2 linked regions of the Magnetofaba australis IT-1 genome follow. The protein of the gene in region 1 binds, or shares a complex with, the protein of each later gene. Links are inferred from orthologs where the notes say so. Each region holds a gene or a part of one and is shown in the gene's direction. Other genes may lie near its edges.

The links.
Region 2: the proteins of dnaN (region 1) and dinB are in contact, whole or in part, in a solved structure (PDB 1OK7), measured with the Escherichia coli proteins. The link is inferred for Magnetofaba australis IT-1 from one-to-one orthologs.

What each region holds. Positions count from the first base shown.
Region 1 is NZ_LVJN01000021.1:597,605-600,755, forward strand. The notes cover bases 1-2,831. They hold dnaN (DNA polymerase III subunit beta), read left to right. Parts: upstream 1-770; coding sequence 771-1,892; downstream 1,893-2,831. Other genes in these bases: dnaA (chromosomal replication initiator protein DnaA), read left to right, coding at 1-744; recF (DNA replication/repair protein RecF), read left to right, coding at 1,903-2,831. Outside these bases: more of recF, read left to right, coding at 2,832-3,030. UniProt on the Escherichia coli protein: Confers DNA tethering and processivity to DNA polymerases and other proteins. Acts as a clamp, forming a ring around DNA (a reaction catalyzed by the clamp-loading complex) which diffuses in an ATP-independent manner freely and bidirectionally along dsDNA.
Region 2 is NZ_LVJN01000014.1:68,129-71,368, forward strand. Bases 14-2,933 are described here. They hold dinB (DNA polymerase IV), read left to right. Parts: upstream 14-866; coding sequence 867-2,000; downstream 2,001-2,933. Other genes in these bases: MAIT1_RS01905 (invasion associated locus B family protein), read right to left, coding at 146-736; thpR (RNA 2',3'-cyclic phosphodiesterase), read left to right, coding at 2,023-2,604; MAIT1_RS01920 (cyclic nucleotide-binding and patatin-like phospholipase domain-containing protein), read left to right, coding at 2,726-2,933. Also shown: more of MAIT1_RS01920, read left to right, coding at 2,934-3,240. UniProt on the Escherichia coli protein: Poorly processive, error-prone DNA polymerase involved in translesion repair and untargeted mutagenesis. Copies undamaged DNA at stalled replication forks, which arise in vivo from mismatched or misaligned primer ends.

The sequences.
Region 1 (3,151 bases):
AACTTCAAGGACACCTTCCGCAAAGTGGACGTGCTGATGGTGGATGACATCCAGTTCATTGCGGGCAAGAAAGCGACGCAGGAGGAGTTTTTCCACACCTTCAACGCGCTGTATGAGGCCAAGAAGCAGATCGTCCTCACCGCCGACAGCTTCCCCCATGAGATCGAGCATCTGGAGGAGCGGCTGCGGTCGCGCTTCGGCATGGGTCTGGTGGCGGATATGCAGCCGCCGGAGCTGGAGACGCGCATCGCCATCCTCAAGAACAAGGCGTCGGGGGAGGGGCTGGAGCTGGCCGATGAGGTGGCCTTCTTCCTGGCCGAGGCGATTCAGACCAATGTGCGCGAGTTGGAGGGGGCGTTGATTCGCGTCTCCGCCTACGCCTCGCTCACCGGCAAGCCCATCACCATGGCCCTGGTGCGCGAGTCGCTCAAGGATATCGTCAAAGGGCGCGATAAACCGGCCACCATCGAGCGCATCCAGGAGACGGTGGCCAACTACTTCAAAATCACGCAGGCGGATCTGCGCGGAACCAAGAAGTCGCGGCTCTACAGCCATCCCAGACAGGTGGCCATGTACCTGTGCAAGCAGTTGACCCGCCACTCCTACCCGGAGATTGGCCACCGCTTCGGCGGGCGGGATCACACCACGGTGCTCTACGCTGTGGATAAGATTGATAAAAAACGCAACGACGACGCCGAATTGGCGGAGACGTTGGCGACATTGAGCGATATGTTGCGCCGTTAAATATTTTGGCGGGGGGAGTGTACAGCATGGAATTTCGCATTGAGCGGGAACCCTTTCTCAGAGCTTTGAGCCGTCTGCAATCGGTGGCCGAGCGCCGCACCACGCGCCCCATTCTGGGCCACGCCCTGCTGGAGGCGACCGAAGAGGGGTTGACCCTGTCGGCCACCGACGAGGAGGTCTCCCTGCGCGCCATCACCCCAGTCGAGGAGGTGACGACCCCCGGCGCGGTGGCGGTCTCCGCGCGCAAACTGTTCGAGATCGTGCGCGAGCTGCCCGACGAGACCCTGCGCGCGCGCACCGAGGAGGGGGGACGTCTCTCCATCGCCTGCGGCCGCGCCCGCTTCACTCTGGTGTCGCTGCCCGCCGACGAGTTCCCCGCCATCCCCGAAGCCGATGCGGCGCGGCGCATCACCCTGCCGGGGCCGCAACTGGCGGATATGATCGCGCGCACCCACTTCGCCATGTCCCAGGATGAGACCCGTTTCATCCTCAACGGCATCCTGGTGCATCTGCAACCCCATGAGAGCGGGCAGGGCGGGCGTCTGAGCCTGGCCGCCACCGACACCCACCGTCTGGCGGTGGCCACCCGCGACATCGAAGAGACCATCGACGAGTCGCTGGAGCTGATCCTCCCCCGCAAGGCGGTGCAGGAGGCCAAGAAGCTGCTGGACGAAGACGATCTGCCGGTGGAGCTGGCCCTGGGCGAGCACTTCATCCAGTTCATCAAGCCGGGGCTGACGTTGTCGGCCAAACTGGTGAGCGGTCGCTTCCCCAGCTACCAGAAGGTGATTCCGGCGGAGAATCCGTTCCCCATGGATGTGGATAAAGAGGCGTTGCTGGGGGTGGTGCGCCGCATGATGGTGCTGTCGCATGAGAAATCCCGCGGCATCCGCGTGCTGGTGGAGCCGGAACAGATCGCCGTGAGCGCCCACAACCCCGAGCAGGAAGCCGCCGAAGAGGAGATGGTCGCCGACTACAACGGCGACGCCATGACCATCGGCTTCAACGCCCGCTATCTGCAGGAGATCGTCACCGCCATGGCGGGGGATCGGGTGCGCTTCATGCTCAAGAACGAAGAGTCGCCGGTGCTGATGCGCGAGGCCGGACGCGACGACTGCATGTACGTGCTGATGCCCATGCGGGTGTGATCGACCGCCGATGCTGCTGGAGCGCCTCGCCATCCGGGGTTTTCGCAACATCCCCACGGCGACTCTCACGTTTGGGCCGGGGTTGAACCTCATTGTCGGCCCCAACGGCCACGGCAAGAGCAATCTGCTCGAAGCGGTGGGGTTGCTGGCCATGGGCCGCTCCTTCCGTCGCGCCGCGCCAGGGGTGATGTTGCGGCGCGACGAACCCTGGTTTCGTCTGGATGGACGCGGGCAGGGCAGGGGGTTGCCGCAGCAGATCGTGTTTCATGGCGAGCCCAAGCGGCTGGCGGCGCGGTTGAACGGCAAACCGGCGGCGGCGGCTTCGGCCATGGGCGAGGCGTTGGCGGCCACGGTGTGCGCGCCGGACGCCTTGCGGTTGGTGCAGGGCGGCCCCACGGAGCGGCGCGCGTGGCTGGACTGGACCGCCTTCGGCTTGCAGCGGGGCCATGCGGCGGCGGCGCGAGGGCATCAACAGGCTCTGAGCGCGCGCAATCGGCTGCTGAAACGCCCTGGTGACCACGCCCAGGAGTTGGACGCCTGGGAGGATCGGCTGGCGGTGTTGGGGGCGCAGGTTACGCGCGCGCGCGCGGAAGCGTTGCAGGCGTTGGCGCCGCATCTGGAGACGATTCAGACGCGGCTGGATCTGCCGCCGACGCGGGCGCAGGTCGCCTTGCAGTGCCAGTTGGATCGCGCGGTGCCGCAGTGGCGTGGGTTTGAGGTGGAGACCCTGGCGCAGGTCTACCGCGATCTGCTGGCGCAGGCGCGGGCTGGGGATCAGCGCATGGGCGCCACCAGCGTGGGGCCGCATCGGGATGATCTGCGCATCGGCTGGGATGGCCAACCCATGGCGCGGTATGGCTCCCAGGGGCAGCAGAAGCGCATGGCGCTGGCGCTGAAGTTGGCCGAGGCTGCGCTATTGGCCGCCACATTGGGGGAAACGCCGCTGTTTTTGCTGGACGATCCGGCGGCGGAGTTGGATGGCGACGGGGTGGCGCGACTGATGGGCTGGTTGGCGGAGCAGGGGGGGCAGTTGTTCGTGGCCGCCTGCAACGCCGAGCAGATACCGTGGCCGGAAAATCGACCCAAGCAAACTTGGACCGTGCAAGACGGCGCATTTGCAGAGCAGGCGCCGAAGTAAAAGTGTTTGCGTGAGAGACTTTGAGCTTGCGCTGACTATTGGCCTCCGGCTGGCCGGAGGCGGGATTCTTAAGGGTCTATGACCCTTAAGCGGGGTGTGGGGCGGCGCCCCACGGTTTGGC
Region 2 (3,240 bases), on another replicon or contig:
CTAATAGTCAGCGCAAGCTCAAACTACGTTACGCAAACATTGGCCGCTCTGTGCAATCTTATCTGCGAACGTATTAAAATCCATCACAATATATTCGCGCACGTAAATATTATATTGCATTTGCGTATTATAATATAGAAATGCGTTAAAACATGGGCGTCTCGCCCAGCATCGAGTTGACCTCGTCCTCATGCATGCCGGAGCCATCCTGCTTGAGCGCGGCCAGCCCCTCCTTCACCCCGGGCAGACGCAGCTTGATGGGCAGTTTGGCCACCTTGTTGCCCTTCAGCGTCAGCCAGATGCGCGCTTCCACCACCTTGCCGCCAATCAACTGCGCATACAGCGCATCATCCACTTTGGTCACCGCCAAACAGCCCGTGCGTTTGCACTGATACATGCGCATACGCTGGGGTTTATGCTTGTCCACAGTCAACAGCACGCCAGACGGCAGCAGCACATTGAGCGGCGTCTTGGCGGTCAAGAGCAGACGGTCGCTGGATTTGGCGTAGGCCAGGGAGAGCTTGAACACCGGCTTGCCGCTCTTTTTGGACATCACCTGCTGGGTCAATCCGCAGCGTGTCTGTTGCGGCCCCAGCGCCACACAGGTGAGGCTCCAATTGCCAAAGCGGTCGCCGCTTTTGGGCAGATCATTCGCCTGCGCCGCCACGGGAATCAGCGCGCTCATGGCAAACAGCGTCAGAACCAAAATCAACCCGGCGAATCGGATGATGAACATACACACTCCTCATTGGGCGCATCATGACAGAGCGAACGCGCGCCCCGACCGCTTCACCATAACACCCCGACGAGCCGAGGTCAGCGCCTTGCCGCCTGCGCGCCTCCCGCGCTACTCTCATCAGGATGCAATGGACTGGAATTCGGCGCAGCCTTTATTATCCTCCCCCATGGACGCCTCGCGTAAAATCATCCATATCGATATGGACGCCTTCTTCGCTTCGGTGGAGCAGCGCGAGACGCCCGCCTACAAGGGCCTGCCCCTGGTGGTGGGCGGCAAAAGCGCGCGCGGGGTGGTGGCCGCCGCCAGCTACGAGGCGCGCACCTTCGGCATTCACTCGGCCATGTCCATGCGTCAAGCGCTGCAGCGCTGCCCCAACTTGGTGGTGGTTAAACCGCGCAAAGAGCTCTACAAACAGGTCTCCGACCAGATCCACGCCATCTTCCGCCACTACACCGACCTGATCGAACCGCTGTCGCTGGATGAGGCGTTTCTGGACGTAACCGAAAACAAGATGAACAACCCCTCCGGCACGCGCATCGCCGAAGAGATCCGCCAGAAGATTCGCCACACCACCGGCCTCACCGCCTCGGCGGGGGTCTCATTCAATAAATTTCTCGCCAAGATCGCCTCGGACCTGAACAAGCCCGATGGTCTGTCGGTGATCACCCCGGAGCAGGCCCCAACGTTCATCGCGCAACTGCCGGTGGAGAAGTTCTTCGGCGTCGGCCCGGTCACCGCCGGGCGCATGCGTCATCTGGGCATCGCCACCGGCGCTGACCTGCTGCAGTGGTCGCTGGGCGATCTGGTCCGCGCCTTTGGCAAGGCGGGGCGCAGTTACTATGATGTCGTGCGCAATGAGGATCGCCGCCCGGTCACCCCCAACCGGCCGCGCCACTCGGTGGGTACTGAAGACACCTTCGAGCAGGATCTCCACGACCGCGAGATCATGCGCCGCCAGCTGTTGCAGATCGCCTATGCAGTGGAGCTGGCCATCCGCACAACCGGCTATCTGGGCCGCACCCTGACGTTGAAGGTCAAATTCGCCGACTTTCAGCAGATCACCCGCAGCAAGACGGTGGATCACCCCATCACCCAGGCGCGGGAGATGATGGCGTTGGCCATGCGCCTGTTCGAGCCCATCGAGATCCCCGCCATCGGCGTGCGCCTGCTGGGACTGACCGTCTCCACCCCGTGTGAGGCGGAGGATCTGGGCGGCCAGCAGCTCTCCCTGCCGCTGTTCTCCGCCCCGTCGCCGGATTAACGCCCCGGACAGGAGCCCATGCATGACCACGCAACGCCTGTTCATCAGTCTGGAACCGCCCGAGGCGATCAAACAAGCCATTGGCCATAGCCTGAGCGCGCTGAAACAGGTGAAAGGCGTGCGCTGGGCTCACCCCGCGCAGTATCACCTCACCCTGCGCTTTCTGGGCGACACGCCTGATGCGGATATTGATGGCCTCAGCACATCGCTGGGTGAGATCGCCCTCGCCACTCCGGAATTCACCCTACAACTCACGCAGTGGGGCGCGTTTCCCGATGCCCAACAGGGACGAATCTTCTGGGCGGGCGTCACCGACACGAACGAAAACCTAGCCAAGCTGGCGCAGCAGATTGCTGCTCTAGAGCCGACGCAAGAGCCGCAATCCGCGTTCACGCCCCACATCACTGTGGCGCGCCGCCGCAACACCATGCCTTTGACAGCGCTGTTGGGCCAGACGCCATTGCCGCCGCTGACATGGCGCGCGCAATCGATTCAATTGATGGCCTCCACGCTCACGGATTACGGCGCGCAACATCATGTTATCGCACGCCACACATTGGCGGCCTCTCCCCCGACAATTCCCACATCTCGGCTTCAGAGTTAACGCGCACAAGCACTCGATTCCGCCTTTAAAATCAGCCGCAGGCGCATTATTGTATGCTCATTGCGCCCGCCCCCCCCCCCTCTATTCAAGCACAGCCAATTTGTTCATCAAGGAGTCTGCGGTGAGTGATCCGCTGGATATCATTGCGTTTCTCAAACAACAGCACGCGCTCAAGCATCTGCCGGAAAACGTGTTGTGCGAATTGGCCGACTCCCTGGAGTGGGACATCGTGCCCGCCGAGAAGAACGCCATCGTCGAGGGCAAACCCAACAACCGTTTCTTCTGGATACACACCGGCCACTTTCAGGTCACCCGTAAAGGGCAGTTGGTGGGCTGGGTGAACGACGGCGGCTTGGTGGGCGAAATCGGCTTGCTTGGCGAAACCCTGCCCGTGGCCACCATGACCGCCGAGCGTGATTCGCTCATTCTGGTGGCCGACTTCACCAAGATCCAAACCCTGTTGCAGCAATTCCCGGCATTTACCGCCGCACTGGCCAAAATCGCTCTGAATCGCCTCACTGACTATCAGCTCACCGGCGTGCGCGACCCGGTCATGCGCATGGCCATTGCGCCGCTGTTCGACGACCGAAAAACGTTGAAACGGGTGGTGGTCGCCGCCGAGCAGGCCATCGGCGA